DNA from 3 places in the Streptomyces sp. NPDC039465 genome. Region 2 is predicted to be linked to each of the others. Evidence: riboswitches for the same ligand, from Rfam matches in the RefSeq annotation. Region 2 holds a riboswitch; each other region holds the start of a gene.
What was found. A riboswitch is a leader RNA that binds a small molecule or an ion and turns the genes downstream of it on or off. The one in region 2 is predicted to bind cyclic di-AMP.
Positions count from the first base shown of each region.

Region 1: linked by a shared signal. The riboswitch ahead of ACZ7LT_RS14455 (M23 family metallopeptidase) and the one ahead of ACZ7LT_RS11000 (M23 family metallopeptidase) in region 2 are both predicted to bind cyclic di-AMP.
Region 3: linked by a shared signal. The riboswitch ahead of ACZ7LT_RS29190 (transglycosylase SLT domain-containing protein) and the one ahead of ACZ7LT_RS11000 (M23 family metallopeptidase) in region 2 are both predicted to bind cyclic di-AMP.

Region 1 covers NZ_JBVKAP010000004.1:17,525-21,008, reverse strand. The annotation lists tRNA gene ACZ7LT_RS14465 (tRNA-Met) at 1-65, shown strand, start outside; gene ACZ7LT_RS14460 (PP2C family protein-serine/threonine phosphatase) at 322-1,494, shown strand; cyclic di-AMP (ydaO/yuaA leader) riboswitch at 1,720-1,854, shown strand; gene ACZ7LT_RS14455 (M23 family metallopeptidase) at 1,866-2,945, shown strand; gene ACZ7LT_RS14450 (aldo/keto reductase) at 3,052-3,484, shown strand, end outside.
Region 2 covers NZ_JBVKAP010000003.1:107,585-111,068, forward strand. The annotation lists gene ACZ7LT_RS10990 (M16 family metallopeptidase) at 1-333, shown strand, start outside; gene ACZ7LT_RS10995 (M16 family metallopeptidase) at 360-1,742, shown strand; cyclic di-AMP (ydaO/yuaA leader) riboswitch at 1,939-2,096, shown strand; gene ACZ7LT_RS11000 (M23 family metallopeptidase) at 2,110-2,877, shown strand; gene ACZ7LT_RS11005 (GntR family transcriptional regulator) at 3,144-3,484, shown strand, end outside.
Region 3 covers NZ_JBVKAP010000011.1:30,755-34,238, forward strand. The annotation lists gene ACZ7LT_RS29185 (DUF6463 family protein) at 92-544, shown strand; gene ACZ7LT_RS29190 (transglycosylase SLT domain-containing protein) at 619-1,416, opposite strand; cyclic di-AMP (ydaO/yuaA leader) riboswitch at 1,421-1,575, opposite strand; gene ACZ7LT_RS29195 (NHLP bacteriocin export ABC transporter permease/ATPase subunit) at 1,925-3,484, opposite strand, start outside.

The sequences.
Region 1 (3,484 bases), on a different contig from region 2:
GAGCAGCTCGGTAGCTCGCTGGGCTCATAACCCAGAGGTCGCAGGTTCAAATCCTGTCCCCGCTACTGAAGAAACACGACGAAGGCCCGGATCCTCCTGGATCCGGGCCTTTGCCGTATGCCGGCCACTGTCCATGGGCCGTGCGCGTGTCGGGCGGGTGGACCTGTCCGGCGTCCCCCGGACGGCCGACGGCGGCTCGCCGCCCGGCGCGGCTCCGGCCAGGGCGGGTGGGGCGCGGTACCGTCCGCAGCCGAGGGCGCACCGGGCCGGGCAGGGAGAGCACAGGTGGGGCAACGATCGGCGGACGAGGACCCGAGCGGGCTGGCCGACGGACCGGACCCCGCGGCCGGGAACGGCGGTGAGGTACGGCCCGCCGAGGGCGCGCGGCGGTTCATCCGCGCGTTGCCGCCGCTGGTCATCGCCGGTGGGGTGGCCTTCGACCTCGCCACCCCGCCGGCGTTCACCGCCGCCCCGATGCTCTCCGCGGCCCCGCTGATCGCGGCGCCGTTCTTCTCGCTGCGGACGACCCTTTTCACCGGCATCGCCGCCGTCCTCGCCAGCATCGGACTGCACATCTTCAACAGGACCATCACCGACGTCCCGGACCTGACCGAGACCCTGACCGTGCTCACCGTCTCCGCACTCGCCGTGTTCATCAACCGGGTCGTACGGCGCAGCGGCGAGCGGCTCGCCTCCGCGCGGGTGATCGCCGAGGCCGCGCAGCGGGCGGTGCTGCCCGCGCCGGCCGAGCGGATCGGCGGGCTCCAGATCGCCGCGCGGTATGAGGCGGCGCAGGCCGACGCGTTCATCGGCGGCGACCTCTTCGCCGTGCAGGACACGCCGTACGGTGTGCGGCTCGTGGTCGGGGACGTGCGGGGCAAGGGGCTCGACGCCGTGGAGGCCGTCGCGATCGTGCTGGGCGCCTTCCGGGAGGCCGCGGAGCAGGAGTCCACCCTGGAGGGCGTGGCGCAGCGGCTGGAGCGGGCGCTGGCCCGGGAGGGCACGCGGCGGGACGATCTGGACGCCTTCGAGGGGTTCACCACGGCGGTGCTCGCCGAGATCCCGCGTGGGCACGGGGTGGTACGGGTGGTGAACCGCGGGCACCCCGAGCCGCTGCTGCTGTACGCCGACGGGGACCTGGATCTGCTGGAGCCGAGCGCCCCCGCGCTGCCGCTGGGCATGGGCGCGCTGGGGGTCTGGCCGGACCGGGCGGACGAGGCGCCGTACCCGCCGGGCGCGACGCTGCTGCTCTACACGGACGGCCTGTCGGAGGCACGGGACGCGGCGGGGGAGTTCTACGACCCGGCGGTGCGGCTGGCCGGGCGGATCTTCCCGGGGCCGGGTGCGCTGCTGGACGCGCTGGTCGACGACGTACGGCGGTACACGGGCGGCGGCTCGACGGACGACATGGCGCTGCTGGCGGTGAGCCGACCGGGGCAGCGGCAGCCGGAGCGGCGCAGGACGATGCCGGTGGTGGGCGGTAGCGGTCCGTAGTGGAAGCGCACCGCTCCGCATAACATTTGACGAACGATCAGATTTCATGGGGTTTGGCGGGTGGGGCTGAGGGGGGATCAAGTCGCCCGGTTCACCCCTCTTATGAGCGGTATGCCCAGGCCAGGACCGTTAACGATCAAGAGGAACGGCTTGGAATAAGAGCCCCGTGTCTATTAACGTTCGATAACGCAGTGCGGTCGTCCCAGCCGTCGCAAGAGGCGGCACCGTGCGCACGCGCCGAATCCCGCAAGGGAACCGGGGAACCACCACATTGGGGTGAATCGGGTCGAACGTGACCCGTAGGAGACCTTCCTGCTCCGAACCCGTCAGCTAACCCGGTAGGCGAGAAGGAAGGAAAGGAGTACGCCTCCGTGGCGTCCAACAGCCCTGCCCCCGAAGCTCCCTTCGACTCGTTCGGTGCCTCGGGTGCCCCGGGCGCGGACGCGCACACGCAGGAGTGGGGTGAATGGAACCCCACCGAGGACTCCGTACGGCCCGTGCGTGGCCGTCACCGCATCGCCAAGCAGCGCTCCAACTTCGCCCGTAGCTCCACGGTCCTCGGCGTCGGTGTCATCGCCGCGGTCGGCGCGGGCGGCATGGCCACCGCGCAGGACAAGCCGCCGGTCTCCATCTCGCTGCCCGATCTGCCGGACGCCGTCACCGACCACCTCCCGGACCCCGCCTCGCTGCCGGGCGTCGGCTCCCTGATCGCCGACGAGGACGCCACCCCCGAGCCGAACAACCCGGCGCCCCTCACCTCCGCCTCCCTGACCACCGCGCCCGCCGGCGGCGAAGAGCGGCCGCAGGAGCGGGCCGGCGCCGACGCGGGCGAGGTCCTGCGCGCCCGGATCCTCCAGCAGGCCGAGCAGCAGCAGGCCTCCGCCGACGCCGAGGCGAAGGCGGCCGCGGAGAAGGCGGCGGCCGAGAAGGCGGCGGCCGAGGCGAAGTCCCAGCAGACCGTGGCGGCGAAGGAAGCCGAGGCGGCGAAGAAGAAGGCCGAGGCGGAGGCGGCGGCGAAGGCGGAGGCCGAGCGTCTGGCCAAGCTCGCCGCGAGCTACGCCCTCCCGCTCTCCTCGTACACGCTCACCTCCACCTACGGCCAGTCCGGCTCCATGTGGTCCTCCGGCCAGCACACCGGCCTCGACTTCGCGGCCCCCACGGGCACCCCGCTGAAGGCGGTGCACGGCGGCACGGTCAAGTCGGCGGGCTGGTCCGGCTCGTACGGCTACCGCGTCGTCCTGGAGCTCCAGGACGGTACGGAGATCTGGTACGCCCACATGTCGTCGATGACGGTCTCCGCCGGGCAGACCGTGGCGACCGGGGACACCATCGGCCGCGTGGGCGCGACGGGCAACGTCACCGGCCCGCACCTGCACATGGAGGTCCACACGGCCGGCGGCGCCGGGGTGGACCCGGCGGCCTGGCTGCGCGGCAAGGGCCTCTCGGTCTGACCCGCTTCCGGCCCGCTCGGCGTGAGCGGGCCGGGCCTTGTCGCCCCTGGTTGAGGTGGGACGGGCGCTTGGAATAGGGACCCTCGGGGACGGTGTTGTCCAGCCCATGACTTCTCTGCGCCAGCTGGGCACCTCCGACCTCCACGTCTTCCCCCTCGCTCTCGGCGGCAACGTCTTCGGCTGGACCGCCGACGAGGCGCAGTCCTTCGCCGTCCTGGACGCGTACGCAGCCGCGGGCGGCAACTTCGTCGACACCGCCGACCTCTACTCGGCCTGGGCGCCGGGCAACGAGGGCGGCGAGTCCGAGACGGTCATCGGCGACTGGCTCGCGGCGCGCGGAAACCGCGACGACATCGTCGTCGCCACCAAGGTCGGCGCCCATCCTCAGTACAAGGGCCTGTCCGCCACGACGATCAAGGCCGCCGCCGAGGCGTCCCTGCGCCGGCTCCGTACGGACCACATCGACCTCTACTACACCCACTTCGACGACCCCGAGGTCCCGGTCGAGGAGATCATCACCGCGCTGGACCAGCTGGTGA
Region 2 (3,484 bases):
GAGGCCGCGGTCGACGAGGAGCTCGCCCGGTTCGCCGCCGAGGGTCCCACCGCCGAGGAGATGGAGCGGGCCCAGGCCCAGCTGGAGCGCGAGTGGCTGGACCGGCTCGGAACGGTCGCGGGCCGCGCCGACGAACTGTGCCGGTTCGCGGTGCTGTTCGGCGACCCGCAGCTGGCCCTGACCGCCGTCCAGCGGGTCCTGGAGGTCACCGCGGAGGAGGTACAGGCGGTCGCCAAGGCCCGGCTGCGCCCCGACAACAGGGCTGTGCTGGTCTACGAACCCGTCACCGCCGAGCAGCACGAGAACGACCAGGAAGAGGGGGCGGACCAGTGAGCGAGACTGCCGCGTCGTTGACCAACATGACGCTCCACCCGCAGCCCCGGCCGGGCACGGCCACGCCTTGGGCCTTCCCGGCCCCCGAGCGCGGCCGCCTCGACAACGGCCTGACCGTGCTCCGCTGCCACCGCCCCGGCCAGCAGGTGGTGGCCGTCGAGATCGTGCTCGACGCCCCCCTGGACGCCGAGCCCAAGGGCCTGGACGGCGTCGCCACGATCATGGCGCGCGCGCTGTCCGAGGGCACCGACAAGCACACCGCCGAGGAGTTCGCCGCCGAGCTGGAGCGCTGCGGCGCGACGCTCGACGCGCACGCCGACCACCCCGGCGTCCGCGTCTCCCTCGAAGTCCCGGTCTCCCGGCTGCCGAAGGCGCTCGCCCTGCTCGCCGATGCGCTGCGCGCGCCCGCCTTCCTCGACACCGAGGTCGAGCGGCTGGTCCGCAACCGCCTGGACGAGATCCCGCACGAGACGGCCAACCCGGCCCGCCGGGCGGCCAAGGAGCTCTCCAAGGAGCTCTTCCCGGCCGCCTCGCGCATGTCCCGGCCGCGCCAGGGCACCGAGGAGACCGTCGCCGCCATCGACGCGGCGGCCGTACGGGCCTTCTACGAGGCCCATGTCCGCCCCGCCACGGCGACCGTGGTCGTCGTCGGCGACCTCTCGGACACCGACGTGGACGCGGTCCTCGCCGACACGCTCGGCGCCTGGACCGGCAACACCGCCGAGCCGCGCCCCATGCCGCCGATCACCGCGGACGACACCGGCCGCGTGATCGTCGTCGACCGTCCCGGAGCGGTCCAGACCCAGCTGCTGATCGGCCGCATCGGCGCCGACCGGCACGACCGCGTCTGGGCGGCCCAGGTCCTCGGCACGTACTGCCTCGGCGGGACGCTGACGTCCCGTCTGGACCGGGTCCTGCGCGAGGAGAAGGGGTACACCTACGGTGTACGGGCCTTCGGCCAGGTGCTCCGCTCGGCGGACCCGGCCACCGCGGGCGGGGTGACGGGCGCGGCGATGCTCGCCATCAGCGGCTCCGTCGACACCCCCAACACCGGCCCCGCGCTGGAGGATCTGTGGAAGGTGCTGCGGACCCTGGCGGCCGGCGGGCTCACCGACGCCGAGCGTGACGTGGCCGTGCAGAACCTCGTGGGTGTGGCCCCGCTCAAGTACGAGACGGCGGCCTCGGTCGCGGCCACCCTGGCCGACCAGGTCGAGCAGCACCTGCCGGACGACTACCAGGCGCAGTTGTACGCGCGGCTGGCGGAGACCGGGACGGTGGAGGCGACGGCGGCCGTCGTCAACGCCTTCCCGGTGGACCGTCTGGTGACGGTCCTCGTCGGTGACGCGTCGCAGATCGCCGAGCCGGTGCGGGCGCTCGGCATCGGCGAAGTGACCGTGGTCACAGGCTGATTGGGTTTGTCCTTCGAGGCGGACCCCGACGTCACGTTACGTCGGGGTCCTCCTCTTTGTCCGCTTTGTTGGTGACGCTGCCTGTCTGCCCTGTGGCGTGCACTACAAAAGAGCGTGTCTGTTTGGTGATTGAAAGACGGTCCGCTTAGCGTCGTGGGCGCTGTCCGCCAGTTGCACGTGCCGCACCCGCGGCATCGGACAGCCATCGCCGAGTCCCCGTCAGGCGCGAGCCTGGGGAGCCGGGGACCCAGTCAGTCCCTGGGGTGAATCGGACCGCCTCGCCAGAGGGGGACCGTAGGAGACCTTCCTGCTCCGAACCCGTCAGCTAACCCGGTAGGCGAGAAGGAAGGAAAGGACCAGCCACTTCATGGCGTTCACCCGTGCCACCGGGAAGCACCGTGCCCCGAGCCGTCTGAGCCGTAAGAGCGCGCAGGCCGCCTCCGTCGCGGCGCTCGCCACCACCGGCGTCATCGGTTCCCTCGCTTCCCCGGCGCTCGCCGCCGACACGGACCGTCCCATCGGGGACACCGGCCTCACCCAGGCCGTCGCCGCCGACTCGCTGGCCGACCGCATCGACGCCCAGGCCGCCGCCCAGGAGAAGGAGGCCTTCGAGGCCGCCGCCAAGGCGAAGGCCGAGGCCGAGGCGAAGCGCAAGGCCGAGGCCCGCGCCAAGGAGATCCGCGAGGCCAAGGAGCGGGCCGCCCGCGAGGCCGAGCGCAAGCGCCTGAACGCCTACCGCCTCCCCATCGCCGGTTCCTTCGTCACCACCGGCTACAAGACCGGCGGCTCCCTCTGGTCCTCCGGCAGCCACTCCGGCGTCGACTTCCGCGCCGCCTCCGGCTCCACCGTCGTCGCCGTCGGCGCCGGCACCGTCGTGGAGGCCGGCTGGGGCGGCGCGTACGGCAACAACGTCGTGCTCAAGATGAACGACGGCACGTACACCCAGTACGGCCACCTCTCCTCGGTCAGCGTCTCGGTCGGCCAGTCCGTGATGCCCGGCGAGCAGCTCGGCCTGTCCGGCTCCACCGGCAACTCCACCGGCCCCCACCTCCACTTCGAGGCCCGCACCAGCGCGGAGTACGGCTCCGACATCGACCCCGTGGCGTACCTGCGCTCCAAGGGCGTCAACGTCTGACGCGCCCGCCCCGCGTCCGAAGGCCCCGGCTCGTCATCATCGAGCCGGGGCCTTCGGTCGTCCGTACCGCCGTCGTCGGTGTCGCTGTCGTCCGTGTCGCCGTCCGTGCCGTCTGCTCCCGGCGCGTTCCGGCGCGTTCCGGCGCGTTCCGGCCAAAAGATATCCATGAATTCCGGCCGGGCATCGGAAATTCCGGCCCGCTGCAATAGAGTCACCGGACAGACGTCAATAGATGGGTTTCGCGCGGATCAAAGCGGAGGTTGAACATGCGCATTCCCGCGCATTCGGTATGCACGGCGATCCGTGACGACATCGTCTCCGGTGTACACGAGCGCGGCAGCCGGCTGACCGAGGAGCAGCTCGCGCGCCGCTACGGAGTCTCCCGCGTCCCGGTCCGCGAGGCGCTGCGCACCCTGGAGTCCGAGGGGTTCGTCGTCACCCGCCGGCACGCCGGTGCCTGTGTCGCCGAGCCCACCGAACAGGAGGCCGCCGACCTGCTGGAGATGCGTCTGCTGCTGGAGCCCATGGGCGCCGCCCGCGCAGCCCAGCGCCGCACGGAGGCCCATCTCAAGGTGTTGCGGGGCCTGGTCAGGCTCGGCCAGGAGCG
Region 3 (3,484 bases), on a different contig from region 2:
TTGTACGGTACCGTACACAGCGTTCTGTACGGCCCCGTACAAATGGCGTGGCGGTCACATGGGGCCACGCACGAAGAAGAGGAGAGCCCCGATGAACTCCAGGAAGCGACTGCTCCGTTGGGCGAGCGGGATCATGCTCGTGCTGGGAGTGGGACACCTGTCCTTGCTGGCGCTCACCGCCTGGGACGAGGTCGCCGGCTGGGCCGATCGGGGGGTCTGGGCAGCTGTCCCCCTCAACCTCTCGGAGGGGGCGCCGGAGACTGTGGACTCCCTCAGGAATGTCGCCACCTTCTGGGGTGGTCCGGGGAGCTTCGCCGTGCCCTTGGTGCTGCTGGGGTGCCTGATATGGCACTTCGCCGGCCGCGGGGTGAGCGTGCCGGCCTGGACCGGGTGGGGCCTCGTGGTGTGGTGCGTGGTGGGCGGCGTGCTGCTCGTGCCGTCCCCGTTCTTCGTGGGGGCCGTCTCCGGAGCGCTCATCGTCCTGGCCGCACGGAAGGAAGACCGGTCGGCAGCCGCCCGAGATCGGGCGTTGAACGTGTCGTAAGGCGGGAATGCCGCGGCCGGCACTGCCAACTCGTGGGCAGTGCCGGCCACATGTCACCCGATGGGCACGTCGGCTCAGTAGGGGCCGTTGACGTTGTCGATGGAGCCGTAGCGGGCGGCCGCGTAGTTGCAGGCGGCGGTGATGTTGGCGACCGGGTCGTACTGGCTGTTCTTGGTGCCGGGGACGTGGTAGGCGTCGAAGGTCGGCTTGATGACCTGGAGCAGACCGATCGAGGGGACACCGTTCTGGGCGTTGATGTCCCAGTTGTTGATCGCGTTCGGGTTACCGCTGGACTCCCGCATGATGTTGCGGTGAATGCCCTCGTAGCTGCCGGGGATGCCGTGCTGGGCCATGATGTCGAGGGACTCGCGGATCCAGCCGTCGAGGTTGTTGGCGTACGCCTTCTTCGCCGGCGCCGCCTTGGCGGCGGGGGCGGCCGCGGTCAGGGTGGTGGGGCGCGCCGAGCGGTCCGCGCGCTCCGTGGCGGCGGCCGAGCGCGTGGCGGCCTTCTTGGCGATGGTGAGCTTCATGCCCGGCCGGATGACCGCCGGGTCGTCGCCCACGACGGCTCGGTTGTCCTTGTAGAGCTGCTTCCAGCCGCCCTTCACCGAGTGCTTGTCCGCGATCTTGGAGAGCGAGTCACCCGCGACGACGGAATACGTCACCGTGCCGGACTTCGCCGCCGCCTTGACCGCAGTCGTGACCGCCGCCTTTTCAACTGCGACCGAATGTGCGGCCTGCGGCGTCGCGGCTCCGGCAGCGGTCGCGCCGATCACCGGCAGGACGAGGGCGGCGCCGCCGGTGCCGACGGCGGCGAGACGGCGAGCGAGCGGGTTTTCCTTGGGACGGCGGTGCTTTCCGTGTCCACGCATGGCGAGTTCCTCTCCTTCGCCTGCGAGGTGAGCTGTCGGGTTCGGGCAGGAGATGCCCGGCCGCGGCGCACGCGGCTTCACCCCGAGCCGCTCCGGAGACCGGACCGGCGGCAAACCTGGGTCCCCCGCTCCTGCCGGACGTGTGGGTGGGTTCGATGCCCGGACGGTGGCAGGATTCGGCGGTCCATCCGGATGGAGGTGACCGTAAGCGAAGGAAAGCGACAAGAACAAGGCCGCGATTCATCAATGCAAATGAATCCGCAGAAAGGAAAGAAAAGGATCATCCTTTCGCCCGCCGCCCCTTGGCCCAACTATTCTTCTGGGCTTCATATTTGACTCCGCACCAGCACCACAGGGGGTGGAATTCGAGGTGACCCACATCACTGGCGGCGAGCATCGGTCACTATTTCCCAGAAAAGGGACTCAAGGCCCCCCATCGGGGCATCTCTTCCCTAAGTGCCAATAAAAGGAGATAAACGGACATTTCTTCCGTGTCGCCCTACGGTGATCACCGCCACAGCTGGCGGCGGACCAGTTCGTGGAAGAGGCCGTCCGTGTCCGCGAGCAGATCCGCCGGAGAGCCGAGCTGGACGATCCGGCCGTCCGACATGGCGATCACACGGTCGGCGTCCATGATCGTGGACAGTCTGTGGGCGATCACGATGCGGGTCGCGCGCAGGGCCCGGGTGGATTGGATGACCACGCGCTGGGCTTCGTTGTCCAGTGCGCTGGTGGCCTCGTCGAAGAAGAGGATCCGTGGCCGGCGGATGAGAGCCTGAGCGATCATGAGCCGCTGGCGCTGGCCGCCAGAGATGGTGCCGCCGCCGTCGGAGAGCATGGTGTGCATGCCCATCGGCATGGCCTTGATGTCCTCGGCAAGCCCGGCCATCGCGGCGGCCTCCCACGCCTCCTCCAGCGAGAACGCCTCCGCTCCCCGGATGCAGTCGAGGATCGAGCCGGTGAAGGGCTGGGCGTTCTGCAGGACGACGCCGCACTGTCGGCGTACGGCCGCCTGGTCGAGCGCCGCCAGGTCCTGGCCGTCGAAGAGCACGCTGCCGGTGGTGGGCTTGTCGAAGCCGATGAGCAGCCGCAGCAGGGTCGACTTCCCGCAGCCGCTCGCTCCGACGATCGCGACGAACTCGCCGGGGCGGACCTGGAAGTCCACGTTGTCGAGGACGAGCGGGCCGTCCTCGGTGTAGCGGTAGGACAGCTGCCGGGCTTCCACGGCTCCGCTGAGCACGCCCGGCTGGGTGGCGGCACCGCGTACCTCCGGCTCGGCCCGCAGGATCGGCGCGACCTCCTCGAAGAGAGGCTGCACGGCGGCGGCCGACAGGAGCGCTCCGGTCAGCTGGGTGACCGAGGAGAGCATCATCGTCACGGCGGTGCTGAAGGTGAGGAACTGGGCGGCGGACATCGTGCCGCGGGCCGGCCCGGCCAGCAGCATGAACATCACGAGCGTGCACAGCGGCAGGCAGACGGCGTTGAGGACCGTGACGAGGTTCTGGAGTCGGCCGACGCGCTGCTGCAGCACGCGCGTGCCCGCGAACTCCCGCGCCCAGGCCGCGTAGGCGAAGCTCTCGGCGGCGGCGACGCGCAGCTTGGGCAGACCGCGCAGCGTCTGGAAGGCGCGGTTGTCGAGCCGGTGGCTGATCTTGATCAGACGGCGCTGGTAGCGCAGCTGCCACAGCCCCAGTCCGGTGAAGACCGCCGCGATCACGAGCAGCATGCCGAGCGCGACCAGCGCGAGGGGCACGCTGTAGACCAGCAGCAGCACGAGGTTCATCGTGCCGACCGTGCTCGCCTGGACGCAGACCGTGCCGATGCCGGACAGCGTGCGGCGGATGGAGCTGATGCCCATGGCTGCGCCGGCCAGTTCACCCGTCGAGCGTCCCGCGAAGAAGTTCGTCGGCAGCCGCAGCAGCCGGTCCCACACCGCAGGCTGCAGCGTGGCCTCGATACGGCCCTCCAGGCGAAGGATGGACATGTTCTGGAGCAGCATGAAGGCGGCCGCAACCACGCCCGCCGCGATGAGTGCGACGGCGGTCTGCACGATCAGGCCGCCTTCGCC